Regions from separate parts of the Cupriavidus sp. C2SS-8b genome, predicted to be linked through region 2. Evidence: predicted binding sites of a transcription regulator. Region 2 holds the regulator's gene; each other region holds the start of a gene.
What was found. Region 2 encodes HrcA, which represses chaperone genes, less so after heat shock. Its sites were predicted from a motif close to TTAGCACTCNNNNNNNNNGAGTGCTAA; they were not measured.
Positions count from the first base shown of each region.

Region 1: a site for HrcA is predicted at 3,487-3,513, ahead of groES (co-chaperone GroES). Genes of this name have one in related genera too.
Region 3: a site for HrcA is predicted at 3,405-3,431, ahead of rpoH (RNA polymerase sigma factor RpoH). Genes of this name have one in related genera too.

Region 1 is NZ_CP172716.1:2,644,885-2,650,821, forward strand. Features, by position in the region: gene ACIGJB_RS12240 (pilus assembly protein TadG-related protein) at 1-888, opposite strand, end outside; gene groL (chaperonin GroEL) at 1,409-3,052, opposite strand; gene groES (co-chaperone GroES) at 3,103-3,393, opposite strand; gene ACIGJB_RS12255 (hypothetical protein) at 3,919-4,281, shown strand; gene ACIGJB_RS12260 (MltF family protein) at 4,433-5,937, shown strand, end outside.
Region 2 is NZ_CP172716.1:1,201,919-1,207,855, reverse strand. Features, by position in the region: gene ACIGJB_RS05550 (RNA-binding S4 domain-containing protein) at 1-192, opposite strand, end outside; gene hemH (ferrochelatase) at 189-1,304, opposite strand; gene hrcA (heat-inducible transcriptional repressor HrcA) at 1,388-2,428, opposite strand; gene ACIGJB_RS05535 (NAD kinase) at 2,541-3,458, shown strand; gene recN (DNA repair protein RecN) at 3,502-5,229, shown strand; gene ACIGJB_RS05525 (hypothetical protein) at 5,295-5,735, shown strand; gene mprA (MprA protease, GlyGly-CTERM protein-sorting domain-containing form) at 5,873-5,937, shown strand, end outside.
Region 3 is NZ_CP172716.1:371,585-377,521, forward strand. Features, by position in the region: gene ACIGJB_RS01710 (COX15/CtaA family protein) at 1-624, shown strand, start outside; gene cyoE (heme o synthase) at 621-1,556, shown strand; gene ACIGJB_RS01720 (SCO family protein) at 1,692-2,312, shown strand; gene rpoH (RNA polymerase sigma factor RpoH) at 2,396-3,325, opposite strand; gene ACIGJB_RS01730 (pirin family protein) at 3,674-4,549, shown strand; gene ybiB (DNA-binding protein YbiB) at 4,562-5,572, opposite strand; gene ACIGJB_RS01740 (ABC transporter ATP-binding protein) at 5,660-5,937, opposite strand, start outside.

The DNA of each region.
Region 1 (5,937 bases), 1.4 Mb from region 2:
GGCTTTGAAGTTAACCGCAGTCGGGTCGGCTCCGCCGGATGGGCCGTTATACGCGTTCCTGCCATTGGGCCAGTTCTTGATCGTGTAGGCATAGCCTGTGAAATCAGGCCGCAACGTCTGCATGTCTCCATTGTTCTTGTAGATGCCGAAGCGGCCGTTCCACTGATCGTCGACAGCGACTTTCGCGCCCGGGGTCCGCAGCGTATCGTTGACCTTGGAATTGCAATACCCGACCGACATCTCGTTCTTTGTCTCATTGGCGTTGGTCGAGCCATCAAGGTTGTACCAGCCCATTTCCCCGGGACCAGCCGTCTTCGTCCCGTCATAGAGTACGGTCACCCAGTCGCCAACCGCGAAGCCATAGTCGGGTGAAGTCCCACCGGTTCTCGGGAGCAGCCCAACAGGGATGGGGCAAGTGCTCTGGGCATGCGTACGCGTGGCAACGCCTACGGCCGCCACCGCATTACTGGTCGGCCCACCCACCATCTGGATGAGATAAGCCACGATCCCACTGGTCAAATGATTGCACTTGGCGTAGCGCGCATTGGCCACCGGCGTGAAGGTCGAACTGAACGCGCCGGTGAGCGTGTCGCTGAACGTGACATCCGTGTCAATGAGTGATGCCGATGCCTTCTGGTATTGAACCTTGTTGGCGTTCCCGGCGGTCAGGCCGGCGCTCGTCCCCCGTGTCAGGGCATCCGCGGCACCATCAAGTTCTTGTGCCGCCGCCAGCGCGCAGCTGTCGACGGCTGACTGCAGCTCGGTCTTGGCGACGAACATGGCCCCAAGGTCGATGACCAGGCCGGCCATGCCCAGCAGCACGGCAAGGGTCAGGCCCACAATCGGAAGAATGACCCCTCTTTCCTTCTTGTTGTCGTACCTGGACATATGGCTTCGCCCTTGGATAATCATGTGAGCACGATGGGGCGAATTGCGGGAACGGGTCCGAATAGCCATTGCCCCGGCGAAACTTCCCAAGCCCTACCGACGTACATGCATTCTTGGCGATGCGTACGGCGATTGGTATCGATCCAATGGCGGAACGGGCCGCAGGCTGTCAGCCAAGAAGCGATCAAGAAATGAAACGCAGGAACGAGAACGCAGGAGGCAGTGAGGGCTGGCGTGCGCCCCGCGACCAGACAAGGTCGGCGTAGCCGGCTCAATAGTGCCAGTGGATGCACTTAAGCAAACGCCTTGCCGTATTGAGGTACCCCTGCTGCCCCGGGCAAGTCCGCAGCATGTTGCAGACTTGATTCATACCTCTGGCGAAGGGCGCGGCCGCGTCGAGTCAAACCGCACGCGCGCCAACATGACCTCCCCCAAATAAAAACCCCCGCAAGCCTTCGCTTGCGGGGGTTTTTTCAGACAGCCTGCCGCCCCTCCCGGGCCGGCAGTCAGTCGGCCTGATTTACATCATGCCTTCCATGCCGCCCATGCCGCCCATACCACCCGGCATTGCCGGAGCCGATTCTTCCTTCGGCGATTCGGCAACGGCGCAGTCGGTGGTCAGCATCAGCGAAGCCACCGAAGCGGCGTTCTGCAGTGCGGTGCGGGTGACCTTGGTCGGGTCCAGCACGCCCATTTCCACCAGGTCGCCGTACTCGCCCGAAGCCGCGTTGTAGCCGTAGTTGCCCTTGCCTTCGATAACCTTGGCAACAACAACCGAAGCTTCTTCGCCAGCGTTCAGCACGATCTGGCGCAGCGGCTCTTCCATGGCGCGCAGCACGATTTTGATACCGGCGTTCTGGTCCGGGTTTTCACCGGTCAGTGCCGAGATCGCAGCGCGGGCACGCAGCAGGGCCACACCGCCGCCGGGGACGATGCCTTCTTCCACCGCAGCGCGGGTGGCGTGCAGGGCGTCTTCCACGCGGGCCTTCTTTTCCTTCATTTCGACTTCGGTGGCAGCGCCAACCTTGATCACGGCAACACCGCCGGCCAGCTTGGCCACGCGCTCTTGCAGCTTCTCACGGTCGTAGTCCGAGGTCGCTTCTTCGATCTGGGCGCGGATCTGCTTCACGCGGCCTTCGATCGCACCAGCATCGCCGGCGCCGTCGATGATGATGGTGTTTTCCTTGCCGATCTCGATGCGCTTGGCTTGGCCCAGGTCGTTCAGGGTCGCCTTTTCCAGCGTCAGGCCGATTTCTTCGGCGATGACGGTGCCGCCGGTCAGGATGGCGATGTCTTCCAGCATGGCTTTGCGGCGGTCGCCGAAGCCCGGAGCCTTGACGGCGGCGGTCTTCAGGATGCCACGGATGTTGTTGACCACCAGGGTCGCCAGGGCTTCGCCTTCGACGTCTTCAGCGATGATCAGCAGCGGGCGGCCAGCCTTGGCCACTTGCTCCAGCACCGGCAGCAGGTCGCGGATGTTCGACACCTTCTTGTCGAACAGCAGCACGAACGGGCTGTCCAGCTGGACAACCTGCTTTTCCGGGTTGTTGATGAAGTACGGCGACAGGTAGCCGCGGTCGAACTGCATGCCTTCCACGACTTCCAGCTCGTCGGCCAGCGACTTGCCGTCTTCGACGGTGATCACGCCTTCCTTGCCGACCTTGTCCATGGCTTCGGCAATGCGCTCACCGATCGAGGTGTCGCTGTTGGCCGAGATCGCGCCAACCTGGGCGATTTCCTTGCTGGTGGTGGTCGGCTTGCTGACCTTCTTCAGCTCTTCCACGGCGGCGGCGACAGCCTTGTCGATGCCGCGCTTCAGGTCCATCGGGTTCATGCCGGCGGCGACGAACTTCATGCCTTCGCGCACGATCGACTGGGCCAGAACGGTTGCGGTGGTGGTACCGTCACCGGCGTTGTCGCTGGTCTTGGAAGCCACTTCCTTGACCATCTGGGCGCCCATGTTCTGCAGCTTGTCCTTCAGCTCGATTTCCTTGGCCACGGACACGCCGTCCTTGGTCACGGTCGGGCCGCCGAAGCTGCGCTCCAGCACCACGTTGCGGCCCTTCGGACCCAGCGTAACCTTCACTGCGTTGGCGAGGATGTTCACGCCTTCGACCATCTTGGCACGGGCGGCGTCGCCAAATACTACGTCTTTTGCTGCCATGTTCTGATTCTCCTAATTCGGTACGGTGCTAGTCGTCAACAAGTAACGGATTACTTGTTCACCACGGCCATGATGTCTTCTTCGCGCATGACCAGCAGTTCCTGGCCATCGACCTTCACGCCCTGGCCGGCATACTTGCCGAACAGCACACGGTCACCCACCTTGACGTCGAGGGCAATGTTGTTGCCCTTGTCATCCTTCTTGCCCGGGCCGATGGCCAGCACTTCGCCTTGATCCGGCTTCTCGGCGGCGTTGTCGGGAATCACGATACCGGACGCGGTCTTGGTTTCGTTGTCCAGACGCTTCACGATCACACGGTCGTGCAAAGGACGCAGATTCATACGGGACTCCTAGATACAAAAGTGAGTTTTGATTCACAAGCAAGCCGCGATCAGGTTCGGCGGCCGCGGAATTTCGGGTACCGCAGGAGGCTGTTAGCACTCACCCCCAGCGAGTGCTAATTATAGGGACGGGGTATGGCCATTTCAAGACAGGGAGTTGATGCGGGTTTTCCCTTGGTCGGCGTGGGACGGGCTTTTGCGGGCTTCGCGCCGGCTTAAACAGTCCGCGGACCAGCGATCATGAGCGTCTAATAAGGCGCCCAACAAGATCTCACGCACCACCAACATCCCCAAGGCAATCGGTTCGCCGGGACAAAAAGTGACGCACCTGCATATCGGGGCCTCCAAGGCACATCCCTGTCAGACATCGTCCCCCAACCCATTCGGCGCAACCCCGACATCCCCATTCCCGGCGGCCCGATAAATTGGTCCCTGCGCTCGAACGCTGCTGGACACAGGTGCCGCAACCGCCCCCGTGGCTCAGCATGCCGGTCGCATCCGACAACAACCCTGATGAGGTTCCCAATGGATCAACAAAAGCCCGTCCGTCCGACCCATGTGGCCGGCGCGCTCGTCGCGGTCCTGGCCGGTCTGAGTTGTGCCGCCGCCTTTGCCCAGACTCCCGCCACCCAGACTCCCGCTACCCAACCTGCGCCAGCCGGTGCGCAAGGCGTACCCCCTGGCATGACGCAGATCGAACCACCGAAGGACCCGCTGGTGGAGCGCCGCGAGGCGCGTAAGAAGGCGGCCGATGAATACAAGGCCACCAAGAAAACTGCCAAGGGCGAGTACAAGCAGGACGTCAACGCCGCCAAGCAGGAACGCAAGGCCGAGAACCAGGCCGCGGATGCCGCCGCGCGCCAGGAACTTACCGCGCCGAAGCAATAGCAAAGCACATCCGCTTCGCCGGCAGTGGACTGGCAAGCCACTGCCGGCGCTGCCGTCGCCGGCCGCCTCACGGCCGGCTTGCACCGGGCCGTTTCCGCACTAGACTCCAGTAGCACGCGCCGCCGGCACTCGCGCAGCGGCTGCGCTCGACATGCCCGCTCTCCGCTTGCCCTCCAAGCTGGCCGGCCTCTTCCTGCAAGGCCTGGTGGGCGCAGCGTGCTGCTTCGGCCCGCTTGCCGCCGCACAGCAAAAGTCCGCACCAGCCTCCGCGCCGATTGCGGCGCCCGCCACAAAATCCGACGCCGCCGCCGTACGCGGACTCAGCCTGGCCAACAAACCGTGGAAAGGCGATTTCGATGCCATGGTCGAGCGCCGGGTCATCCGCGTGCTGGTGCCCTATAGCCGCACGCTGTACTTCAGCGACAAGGGCCACGAATCCGGCCTGACGGCCGGACTGGTGCGGGACTTCGAGCGCTACCTGAACAAGACCTACGCCAGCCGCCTCGGCAAGCGCCCACTGACGGTCATCATCATCCCGACCACGCGCGACCGGCTGCTGCCCGACCTGGCCGCCGGCCTGGGCGACATTGCCGCCGGCAACCTGACCGAGACCGAATCCCGGCTCAGGCTGGTCGACTTCATCGCGCCGCGCGACCGCAAGGCGGTGCGCGAACTGGTCGTCACCGGACCCAAGGCACCCGCGCTGTCGAGCCTGGTCGACCTGTCCGGCAAGACCGTGCATGTGCGGCGCACCAGCAGCTACTACGACAGCCTGACGGCCCTGAACGACAGCCTGCGCCAGACCGGCAAGGCTCCCGTGAAACTGGTGCTGCTGCCCGACGCGCTCGAAGACGAAGATGCCATGGAGATGGTCAATGCCGGGCTGCTGCAGATCATCGTGGTGGACGACTGGAAAGCCGCAATGTGGGCGCAGATCCTGCCCAACATCAAGGTGCGCACGGACCTCGTGCTCCGCGCCGAGGGCTATATCGGCTGGGCCTTCCGCAAGAACAGCCCGCAACTGCGTGCGGCGATCGATGATTTCTATGCCAACCACCTGAAGAAGCACGGGGTCGCGGAATACCGGCTCAAGCAGCTGATGAAGAGCATCAAGCAGATCCGCAACAACACCAATGACGCGGAATACAAGCGCTTCGAGCAGACCATTGCCTTCTTCGACAAGTACGGCAAGGACTACAGCTTCGACCCGCTGATGCTGGCCGCGCAGGGGTTCCAGGAATCGCAGCTGAACCAGAAGGCCCGCAGCCATGTGGGCGCCATCGGCGTCATGCAGGTCATGCCCGCCACCGGCAAGGAACTCAACGTGGGCGATATCAAGCAGACCGAGTCCAACATCCACGCGGGCACCAAGTACCTGGACAAGCTGATGACCCGGTATTTCCCCGATGCGCATTTCTCCGACGCGAACCGACCGCTCTTTGCCTTCGCCAGCTACAACGCCGGCCCCGGCAATATCGCGAAGATGCGCAAGGAGGCCGCGGCGCGCGGCCTGGACCCGGACAAGTGGTTCAACAATGTGGAGATCGTGGTGGCCGAGAAGATCGGCATCGAGACCACGACCTATGTGCGGAATATCTTCAAGTACTATGCTGCCTACCGGCTGATGCAGGACATGCAGGCCACGCGGGACCGCGC
Region 2 (5,937 bases):
TTGCTGATGGGCCTCCAGCACGACCATGTCGCCCGGCCGGACTTCGCGGGAATTCTTGCACGGCTGGCCGTTGACCGTGACCTTGCCGCGCTCGACGGCCTCTGCCGCGAGCGAGCGGGTCTTGAAGAAACGTGCGCACCAGAGCCATTTGTCGATACGCAGGCGCGCATCGGGTTCGAAACTGACGTTCATGCTGCCGCTCCACGGGTCTGCGCGCGACTGCGGCGCGCTTCCAGTTCATGCGGATGCGGCACGTTCAGCGGCCAGCCCTGCAGGTGCTGCAAGGCAATCTCCGCCAGCGCCGCGATCCAGGCCTGGGCATCGTTCATGCACGGGATGAAGTGGAACTGCTTGCCGCCCGCCACCATGAACTCGGTCTGGCCCTCCATGGCAATCTCTTCGAGCGTCTCGATGCAGTCGGCGGGAAAGCCCGGGCAGAACACATCGACCCGGCCCGCGCCGACCTTGCCCAGTTCCGCCAGCGTCGGCGCCGTATAGGGCTGGAGCCATTCGGCCTTGCCGAAACGAGACTGGAACGTCACCTGATACTGACCCGGCTGGAGGCCCAGCGCGTCGCCCAGAAGGCGCCCGGTCTTGAGGCACTCGCAATGATAGGGATCGCCCAGTTCCAGCGTCCGGCGCGGCACGCCGTGGAAGGACAGGATCAGCTTGTCGCCGTGCGCGAAATCCGGCATGCCGTGCTGCGCCCAGTACGCGCCAACCTGCTGGTGCAGCGCCGAAATATAGGCAGGATGGTCATGGAAGTGCTTCACCAAGCGAAGCTCGGGCTGGTTACGCCACAGGCCAAGCACGCGGAACACCTCGTCGAACGCCGTGGCCGTGGTGGTGCCCGAGTATTGCGGATACATCGGCAGCACCAGCACCTGCTCCGTGCCCTGGCGGCGCAACGCTTCCAGCACGGATTCGACCGACGGATTGCCATAGCGCATCGCGCAGGCGACCGTGACCTCGTAGCCCTGCTGGTTCAGCAGGCGCTGCAGCGCATGCGCCTGGCGCTCGCTATATACCAGCAGCGGCGACCCGGTCATATGCGCCTCGCGCAGCCAGATCGACTCGTACTTGAGCGCCGAGGCGCGCGAGCGCAGCGGCAGGATCACTCCATGCAGCAGCGGCAGCCAGGCCAGGCGCGGGATCTCGACTACGCGCGGATCGGAAAGGAACTCCTTCAGGTAGCGCCCCACCGCCTTCGGGGTCGGTGCGTCGGGCGTGCCCAGGTTGACCAGCAGGATGGCCGTGCGCGGCGCCTGGCCGTGCTGATAGACCGGTTCGGGAGAAAACGTCATGTCGCTTCCGATGTGGCCGGGCGGCAGGATGCCGCCGGGCTGTGGAAATGGGGACGCAGACTGTGTGACCCGCTGGACGGGCCCTAGTTCTGGCTCAGTGCGCTCGACAGCAGCCGTGCCGTGATGTCGACAATCGGGATGACCCGCTCATAGGCCATGCGGGTCGGGCCAATCACCCCCAGCGTGCCGACGATCTGGCCATCCACCTCGTACGGCGCGGTGATCACGGCCATGTCTTCGAGCGGCACCAGCTGGCTTTCGCCGCCGATGAAAATCTGCACGCCCTGCGCGTGGCTGGACACGTCCAGCAGCTGGAGCAGGCTGGTCTTGTGCTCGAACACGTCGAACAGCCGGCGCAGCTTGTCCATGCTCGACGACAGGTCTTCCACCTCCAGCAGCTTGCGCTCGCCGCTGATGTAGACGTGGTCGTCCTCTTCTTCCATGGCGCTGCTGCCGGCCTCGACCGCCGCCTGCATCAGTTGCGACATGTCGCGCCGCAGGTCGCGCAACTCCACGCGCAGGTGGTCGCGCACGGCGTCAAAGCTCATGCCCGCGTAATGCGCGTTGAAGAAATTCGCCGCTTCGATGAGCTGCGCGGGGGTGTACGGCAGTTCCGTCTGGATGATCCGGTTCTGCACATCGCCCTCCGGGCTGACGATGATCAGCAGGATGCGCTTGTCCGACAGCCGCATGAACTCGATCTGCCGGAACGACTGCGCGCGCCGCGGTGTCATGATCACGCCGGCAAAGTGCGAGAGGTTGGACAAGGTCCGCGCGGCCGCCGTGATCACGCGCTGCGGGCCAAGCTGCTGCTGGCCGCCGAGCTGGCCCTGGATCTGCCCGGCCAGCTCCGTCATTTCCATGCCGCCGCGTTCGATCGGCTTGACGGTCAGCATGGTATCGACGAACAGGCGATACCCGCGCGGCGTGGGAATCCGTCCCGCGGAAGTATGCGGGCTTGAGATAAAGCCCATTTCCTCCAGATCGGACATCACATTGCGGATGGTGGCCGGCGACAGGTCCAGCCCGGAATACCGGGACAGGGTCCGGGAGCCGACCGGCTGCCCTTCGGCAATGTAGCGCTCAATCAGGGTCTTGAGCAGCGTTTTCGAACGTTCATCCATGATGCCCCGATTTTACGCAAGTTTTACCGCTTCGGGCGTCCGGGCGGCCCCCGCCACATGGCGCGTCCGCCCCATGCTGGCAACGGTCACGGCGGTATGGTCTAATCCCCGCATGTCTGCCCCCCCCAAAACCAGCGCCCTGCGCACCCCGTTCAAGACCGTGGCCCTCGTGGGCCGGTACTCGACTGCCGGCATCGAAGGTCCGCTGGAGGAGCTCGCCTCGTACATTCTGCGCAATGGCCAGGATGTCGTGTTCGAGCGCGAGACCGCGCAGGCCACGGGGCTGACCGGCTATCCGGCACTGACTGCCGAGGAAATCGGCCGGGAGGCCGACGTCGCCGTGGTGCTGGGCGGCGACGGCACGCTGCTCGGGCTTGCCCGCCAGCTTGCCGGCCACAACGTGCCGCTGATTGGCGTCAACCACGGCCGGCTCGGCTTCATGACGGATATCCCGCTCGAAGACGTGCAGACGGTGCTGCCGGACATGCTCGAAGGCCGCTACGAGGCCGAGACCCGGCTGCTGCTGGAATCCAGCGTCGTGCGCGACGACAGCCGCATCTTCTCGGCGCTGGCCCTGAACGACGTGGTCGTCAACCGTTCGGGCATTTCCGGCATGGTCGAACTGGCCGTGTCGGTGGACGGCTACTTCATGTACAACCAGCGTTCGGACGGCCTGATCGTCTCGACCGCCACGGGTTCGACCGCCTATGCGCTGTCCGCGGGCGGCCCAATCCTCCATCCGACGCTGTCAGGCCTGGTGCTGGTGCCGATCGCCCCGCACTCGCTGTCCAACCGGCCCATCGTGCTGCCGCAAGATGCCGAGGTGACCATCGAGGTGGCGACCGCGCGCGACGCCAGTGTCAACTTCGACATGCAGTCGCTCACGTCGCTGCTGCCGGGCGACCGCATCGTCGTGCGGCGCTCGAAGAAGACCATCCAGCTGCTGCACCCGGTGGGCTACAACTACTACGCCACGCTGCGCAAGAAGCTGCACTGGCACGAGTACCCGACCGAGGATAACCGCCTTTGAGCGGGCCACCCCCTCGCACCGATCCAACCCTTTCACCGCCACGATGCTGCGCAGCCTGTCCATCCGCGATTTCGTCATCGTCGATACGCTCGACCTCGATTTCCAGTCCGGCTTCACGGTCTTCACCGGCGAAACCGGCGCCGGCAAATCGATCCTGATCGACGCGCTGGCGCTGGTGCTGGGCGAACGCGCCGACGCCGGCATCGTGCGAGAAGGCGCCACGCGCGCCAGCATCAGCGCCACCTTCTCGACGCACGCGGCCCTCGACGCCTGGCTCGACGAGCGTGAACTGGGCGGCGAGGACGACGGCGGCATGCGCACAGTGCTGCTGCGGCGCACGGTCGACGCCGGCGGCCGCAGCAAGGCCTTCATCAACGGCGCCGCCGCGACGCTGGCCCAGTTGCGCGAGGTCGGCGACCAGCTGGTCGATATCCATGGCCAGCATGCCCACCAGCTGCTGCTGCGCCCCGACGCCCAGCGCCTGCTGTTCGACGCCCATGCCGGGCTGACCCAGCAGGCCGGCGCCGTGGCCGAGTCCTGGCGCGCGTGGCGCGCCTGCGTGCGCCAGCGCGAGGCGGTCGAGCACCAGTCGCGCGAAATGCAACTCGAACGCGAGCGGCTCGAATGGCAGGTCGGCGAACTCGACAAGCTCGCGCCGCAGCCCGGTGAATGGGAAGAGATCCAGGCGGAGTACAACCGCCTGTCCCACGCGGCCGGCCTGATCGACGGCAGCCGCGCCGCGCTCGATGCCCTGTCCGAAGCCGATGGCTCGGTCCTGTCGGCGCTCAACGCCATCGTGCACCGGGTTCAGCAGCTTGCCGACGTCGATCCGGCCCTGCGCGACGTGCTCGCCGCGCTGGAGCCGGCCCAGGTGCAGGCCGAGGAAGCCGCGCATTCGCTCATGCGCTATGTCGACCGCCTCGAACTCGACCCCGAACGGCTCGAAGCCGTCAGCGACCGCATGCAGGCGCTGCACGCCACGGCGCGCAAGTACCGCCTGCCGCCTGAGCAGCTGGCCGATGAACTGCTGGCGCGCCGCCAGCAGCTCGACGACCTGCAGTCGGCGCAGGACATCAACAAGGTGCTCGCGCGCGAGGCGGCCGCCAAGGCGGCCTACCTGACGCTGGCCCAGCACCTGAGCCTGGCCCGCAAGGAAGCGGCCAAGGCCTTGTCCACCGCCGTTACCGATGCCATGCAAGGCCTGTCGATGGCGGGCGGCAGCTTCGTTGCCGCGCTCAATCCGCTGGAGGAAGGCCAGAGCTATGGCCTGGAGCAGGTCGAATTCCTGGTCGCCGGCCACGCCGGCGTCAGCGCCCGGCCGCTGGCCCGCGTCGCCTCCGGCGGCGAACTGGCCCGCATCAGCCTGGCGATCTCGGTCATCACCAGCGAAGCATCGCCCACGCCCACGCTGATCTTCGACGAAGTCGATACCGGCATTGGCGGCGCGGTGGCCGAAGTGGTCGGCCGGCGCCTGCAGGAACTCGGGCGCGCGCGCCAGGTCCTGTGCGTGACGCACCTGCCGCAGGTCGCAGCGCAGGCCGGGCATCACCTGCTGGTCAGCAAGGAAACCACGGGCGACGGGTCCGTGTCGGTCACGCGCTCGCGCATCCGCGCGCTCGACGCCGCCGGCCGCGTGGTGGAAACCGCCCGCATGCTCGGTGGCGCGACGGTGACCGCCACCACGCTCCAGCACGCCGAGGAAATGCTCGCGCAAGGTGCGCGCGCGAGCGGCGGCAAGGAAGGCCGGCGCTCGCGGCGCAGCGCCGGTTGAACCGGCGCTCGAAGGCCGCTGGCAACCGCCCTCGTCAACTATTCACGTATTCACAGGAGCAAACCATGACCCGCCCTCTGCCGTCCGCCGGTCGCCGGCGCGCCTTCGTGCCGGTGTTCGCCGCCGGGGCGGTCGCCATCGCGGCATTGTTGGCGCTGACCGGCTGTCAGGCGCAGCCCAAGGCATCGCAACCTCCGCGCGGCACCATTTCGGCGGATCGGGTGGTCGGCGACATCATGGTCCGCTTCACGGCGCCCGACGTGAATGTCTCCGAGGAAGCCGGCAAGCTGCTCGACAAAATCGAAGGGCCGATCCGCTATGTGGTCAAGCGCCCGCTGTCGGGCGGCGTGTGGCTGGTGACGGCCATCAGTGCCTCGCCGGATGCCACCATGGACCAGGCCCTGGCGACATTGCGTGCGGCACCGCGCATCGGCACGGCGGAGCCTGACCGTATGCTCAAGCCCAACCACACCATGCCCGTCAGCCGCGACATGCCGGCGAGCTGAGCGGCCGAAGCATCGTTGTCCGGGGCAAGCCTTCATCGAGCTTGCGGAATCCGAACGGATCGTATTCGCTACATAGCACTGTCCCGGGCGCTGGCCGCAATGCCGCCATGCACCCCGGGACGCACCGGGAGGCGTTCATGCCGCACCTGTCGCACCGCGTTTCCAGGCGCAGCCGCGCCGCTGTCCTCCGATGGCCCGCTGC
Region 3 (5,937 bases), 830 kb from region 2:
GTGACGCACCTGCTGCTCGGCATGAGCCTGCTGGCGGCGCTGATCTGGCTCGGCTCGCGCAATGATCCGCCGCATGCTGTCGCGCCGCAGGCCGGGGCGTTGCGCTGGCCCGCGCGCGTGGCGCTGCTGCTGCTGATAATCCAGATCTTCCTGGGCGGCTGGGTCAGTACCAACTACGCGGTGATGGCGTGCACCGATTTCCCGCTGTGCAACGGCCAGCTGGTGCCCGAGATGGATTTCACGCACGGCTTCACGCTATGGCGGCAGCTCGGCATGACGGCTGATGGCGACTACATACCGCATGCGGCGCTGGTGGCGATCCACTGGGTGCACCGCTGCTTCGCCGTGGTCGTGCTGGGCTACCTGGCGTGGTTCGGCCTGCGCGCACGCAGGCTTGAAGGGCTGGGCGGCACGTCGCGCTGGCTGCTGGCCGCGCTGGCGCTGCAACTGGCGACCGGACTCTCGAACATCGTGCTCGACTGGCCGCTGGTGGCCGCCGTGCTCCACAACGGCGGCGCGGCGGTGCTCCTGCTGCTGCTGGTGCGACTCAACTACAATATAGGGCTCGCGACCCGACGCGCCGACGCTGCCTCCAGCGTGCCGGCTGCCGCTCGCGCCACATGAAAGACAAACTCCCTCCCGTGGTTACTGCAACACAACCCCATCCCGTGGGCCGGCTGCGTCACCTGGCTCGCCAATATGCCGCCCTGACCAAGCCGCGCGTCACGCAGCTCGCGGTGTTCTGCGCCATTATCGGCATGTTCCTGGCCACGCCGGGCATGGTGCCCTGGCGCGTGCTGATCGGCGGCGCCGCAGGCATCTGGCTGCTGGCCGGGGCCGCGTTCGCGATCAATTGCCTGGTCGAGCAGAAGATTGACGCGCTGATGCGCCGCACCGCCTGGCGCCCGTCGGCCACCGGCGAGATCACCACCACCCAGACGCTGATCTTCTCGGCCGTGCTGGGCGGCGCCGGCATGTGGCTGCTGCATGTGTTCGCCAACGACCTGACGATGTGGCTGACCTTCGCCACCTTCCTTGGCTATGCCGTCGTCTACACCATCCTGCTCAAGCCGGCCACGCCGCAGAACATCGTCATCGGCGGCCTGTCGGGCGCCATGCCGCCGGCGCTGGGCTGGGCGGCCGTGGCCAACGACGTGCCGGCCGAGGCCTGGTTCCTGGTGCTGATCATCTTCACCTGGACCCCGCCGCATTTCTGGGCGCTGGCCTTGTACCGCCGCGCCGACTACGCCAAGTCGGGCCTGCCGATGCTGCCGATCACGCACGGCGAGAAGTACACGCTGCTCAATATCCTGCTGTACACGCTGGTCATGATCGCCGCGACGCTGCTGCCTTTTGTGTATGGCATGTGCGGCTATATCTACCTGGCCAGCGCGCTGGTACTGGGTGTCTGGTTCCTGAAGTACTCGTGGACGCTGTACCGCAATTACTCCGACGAACTGGCGCAGCGCACCTTCCGCTTCTCGATCCTGTACCTGTCGATCCTGTTCGCGGCTTTGCTCGTCGATCACTACTTCAAGTTCGTGCCGCAGATCTGAGCGGCACCATTGTTCGCGGCCTGCGGCATCTTGTCGCGGCCGCCGTGCCGCACGGCGCGGATGGGCGATACTGTGTGCTGCCCTCGCCATCGCGCGCCACCGCAGTCTTGCCGGCGCCCCGACTTCCAATCTCGCATGAACAAGCCAAGCCAATCTTCCGGGCTCCTCGCCTCGTTCCGCCGTTTTGCCGCGCTGGCCCTCCTGGCGCTGGCGCTTGCCGCCTGCGGCCAGCAGAAGGCCTCGTTCCGCAACGTCGACATCAGCGGCGGCGCTGACTTCGGCAAGGATTTTTCGCTGACCGACCACAACGGCAAGGTCCGCACGATCGCCGACTTCAAGGGCAAGGTCGTGGTGATGTTCTTCGGCTACACGCATTGTCCCGACGTCTGCCCGACCACCATGGCCGAACTCAAGGCGGTGATGGAGCAGCTCGGCCCGGACGCCGACAAGGTGCAGGTGCTGTTCGTCACGGTCGATCCGGAGCGCGATACGCAGGCGCTGCTGGCGCAGTACGTGCCGGCGTTCGATCCGCGCTTCCTGGGCATGCGGCCGGCCGACGAGGCGGCGCTGCAGAAGGTCGCCAAGGATTTCAAGGTGTACTACGCGAAGGTGCCGGGTTCTTCGCCGAACAACTACACGATGGATCACTCGGCCGGCAGCTACGTGTTCGACCCGGAAGGGCGGCTGCGGCTGTTCATCCGCCACGGGCAGGGGCCGGAGCCGATCGCTCACGATATCAAGCAGCTGCTGTCCTGAGCGCAGCGCGGGAATGAAAAAAGGCCGGTCCAGTGGACCGGCCTTTTGCATGGCGCCAGCGGTTGCCCGGGGCGCGGCGGCGATCAGGCAAATGCCTGCAGTGCGCCCTTCATCTTCTTCATGGCGGCCGCCTCGATCTGGCGAATCCGTTCGGCCGATACGCCGAATTCATCGGCCAGCTCATGCAGCGTGGCGCCACCCGAGCCATCATCCTCGACGTTTAGCCAGCGCGCCTCGATGATGCGGCGGCTGCGGTCGTCCAGGCGCGTCAGCGCTTCTTCCAGCCCCTCGACCTGCATGCGGTCGTGACGCTTGGCTTCCAGCACGCGCGTGGGCTCGTTGTGGTTGTCCGCCAGGTAGGCGATCGGGGCGAAGTCTTCCTCGCCGTCTTCGATTTGCCCTTCCAGCGCGAGATCGCCACCCGACAGGCGGGTTTCCATCTCCATCACTTCTTCCGGCTTGACGTTGAGCTCGCGCGCAACGGCTTCGATCTGCTCCGGCGTGAAGGTATGGGCGCCCTTCTTGTGGCTGCGCAGGTTGAAGAACAGCTTGCGCTGGGCCTTGGTGGTCGCCACCTTGACCATGCGCCAGTTCTTCAGCACATACTCGTGGATCTCGGCCTTGATCCAGTGCATCGCATACGACACCAGGCGCACGCCCTGGTCCGGGTTGAAGCGCTTCACGGCCTTCATCAGGCCGATATTGCCTTCCTGGATCAGGTCGGCGTGCGGCAGGCCATACCCGAGGTACTGGCGTGCGATCGACACCACCAGGCGCAGGTGGGACATCACCAGCTGGCGTGCGGCATCAACGGAATCATGGTCGCGCAGTTCGCGCGCGAGACGCTGCTCTTCCTCGGCGGTCAGCAGGGGAATGCGGTGGATGGCCTGGATATAGCTTTCCAGGTTGCCCACGGTGGCCGGGAAGGTCAATGCAAAGCTTCCAGCCAGCTTGGGCGCCGTCGGCAGACGGCTGTTCAGCACGGTTTGGTCGGCAGGCAAGACTGCGTTCACTCAATTACTCCTTTCGCATCCGGCGGTTCGGTTGCCGGTGTGCCGCTCCGGATGGGAAGGCACAGCATTGCAACACATCTTAGCACTCAAGCCGGGTGAGTGCTAATTGGAGTCCCTAACGGCCTGATAGTTCCTGATGATTGTCATCTATGTTCAGATAGTGTTATGCGCAACAAGATACTCAGACTGCATATCCGGTGCTCGGATATCCTGAGTTAGAGGGCCGCGCGGGCCCTCGGTTCGCACTCGCCGGCGGGATACAGTATTGCGCCAGCCGCTACACTGACAGTGCTGTCACGAGCACCGTCACGGCGTGCACAAGAGCCTGCTTCAAGATCCGGAGGAGCTATGTCTGCCATCGAACACCTGCTCAAGCCCCATGTGCGGGACCTGGGCGATTTCACCGTGCGTCGCCTGCTGCCAGCCGCTGCCGCCCAGACCGTCGGCCCGTTCATCTTCTTCGACCATATGGGTCCGGTGACGCTGCCGCCTGGCCACGGTGCCGATGTGCGGCCGCATCCGCATATCGGCCTGGCCACGGTGACTTACCTGTTCGACGGCGAGATCATGCACCGCGACAGCCTTGGCAGCGAGCAGCTCATTCGCCCCGGCGACGTCAACTGGATGACCGCCGGCAACGGCATTGTCCATTCGGAGCGTTCGCCCGAGACCGTGCGCGAAGCCGGCGCGCGCCTGCATGGCATCCAGACCTGGGTGGCATTACCGAAGGACCATGAGACCGTGGCGCCGTCGTTCTTCCATCATCCCGGTGCCACGCTGCCGAAGATCGAACAGCCGGGCGTGCGCATGACGGTGATTGCCGGAGATGCCTTTGGCAAGACATCGCCAGTCAAGGTATTCAGCCGCACGCTGTACGTGGCGATTGAACTCGATGCCGGCGCGAGCGTGGAGATTCCGCCGGAGCATGCCGAGCGGGGCATCTATCCGGTCGACGGCAGCGTGGCGCTCGACGGCGAAGCGCTGCCGGCCGAGCATATGGTCGTGCTGACGCCTGGCCAGGCTGCCACCCTGACGGCCACCGCGCCGTCGCGCGTGATGCTGCTGGGCGGAGATCCGACCGACGGTCACCGCTTTATCTTCTGGAACTTCGTCGCCAGCAGCAAGGAAGCGATCGAGGCGGCTTCGCAGCGCTGGGAGGATGACGGCTTTCCTCATGTCCCCGGCGAGACCGAACGCATTCCGCTGCCGCCGCGCAAGACCTGAAGCGCCTGCGGGTCAGAGCGGACTGGCCCAGGCCACGCGCGTGCCCTGACGCAGGCATTCCTGGATGGCGCGCACCTGCGTTGCGATCGGCGCGGGCACCGGCACTGCTCCGTCCAGCACCTTGCGCGTCCAGGCCGCCGTGTCGGCCACGTCGCTGCCCTGGGGCAGCTCGGGCACATCGGCAATCGATCCGCTGGTCGGGTCAACCAGCGTCTGCTGGTGCCCGTCATGCAGCCAGTCGATGCGGCTGCCGCGGCGCGCATCGGCCACCACCTCGCCTTCGGTGCCGCGGGCCAGCAGCACATTGGCGGGCTCGTGCGAGAAATAGTCCGTCAGCGTTTCTCGGTATTCCGGGTGCGTGTAGCTGTACAGGCGCAAGGCCTCGGCCGGCGAATGCGAGCCGACCGGCTGCAGCATCTTGGCCACGGTGTGCGACGAATTGCGCAGGCCGATGACCATGCGCCGGTCCAGCAACTGCGACAGGCCCGGCGAGAGCACATCCACGGGCACCACCGCCAGCGGCCCATTCGCCCCATCGCCATCGCGCAGGCGCGCAGTGGCCTCGTCGGTGGTGGCGCACAGCGGTACGCCCAGCGCCTCGAACAGGGCCAGGCTGGTCACGCGGCCCTGGAACTCGCGCGAACCGTGCACCAGCACCGGAATATTCTCGCGAGCCAGCAACAGGGCCAGCAAGGGTACGAGGTTGGGCTGCTTGCGCGCGCCGTTGTAGCTTGGGATGACTACCACCTGTCGATCGCCCGGCGCGGCCAGCGGCTGGCAGTGCGCGTGCGCGGCCTCGAGCATGCCGGCCAGTTCGTGCGGGGCTTCGCCCTTGATGCGATAGGCCATCAGCACGGCACCCAGTTCCAGGTCGGATACGCGCCCGGCCAGCATGGCGTCGAACAGGGTTTGCGCGTCTTCGCGCGGCAGTGCGCGGGCGCCGTTCACGCCGCGACCGATTTCCTTGATGTAGCGGGCCGCTGAAAACGGGCCCGTGGCAGGTGTGGCGGTGGATGTAGTCATGGGCGGGCAGCGTGGGGTTTGGTGTTTCGCTTCATGATAGCGGAGCGTCGCCGCCACGCCCATGGCGGCGGGCGCGTCCGTGGCCGTTCACGCCGCTTCCTGAAGGGCCGGGTTGCGCTGCTTGCGGTAGAGGAAATCCAGCACCGCCGTGCGGCAGGCGTGGTAGTCCTTGTCCTCGGCCAGCGCCACGCGGTCGCGCGGACGCGGCAGGCCGACGCTGAGGATTTCGCCGATCGTGGCCGCCGGGCCGTTGGTCAGCATCACGATGCGGTCGGCCAGCAGCACGGCCTCGTCCACGTCGTGCGTGACCATGACCACGGTGCTGCGGCTCTGCTCCACGATCTTCAGCAAGGCATCCTGCAGAT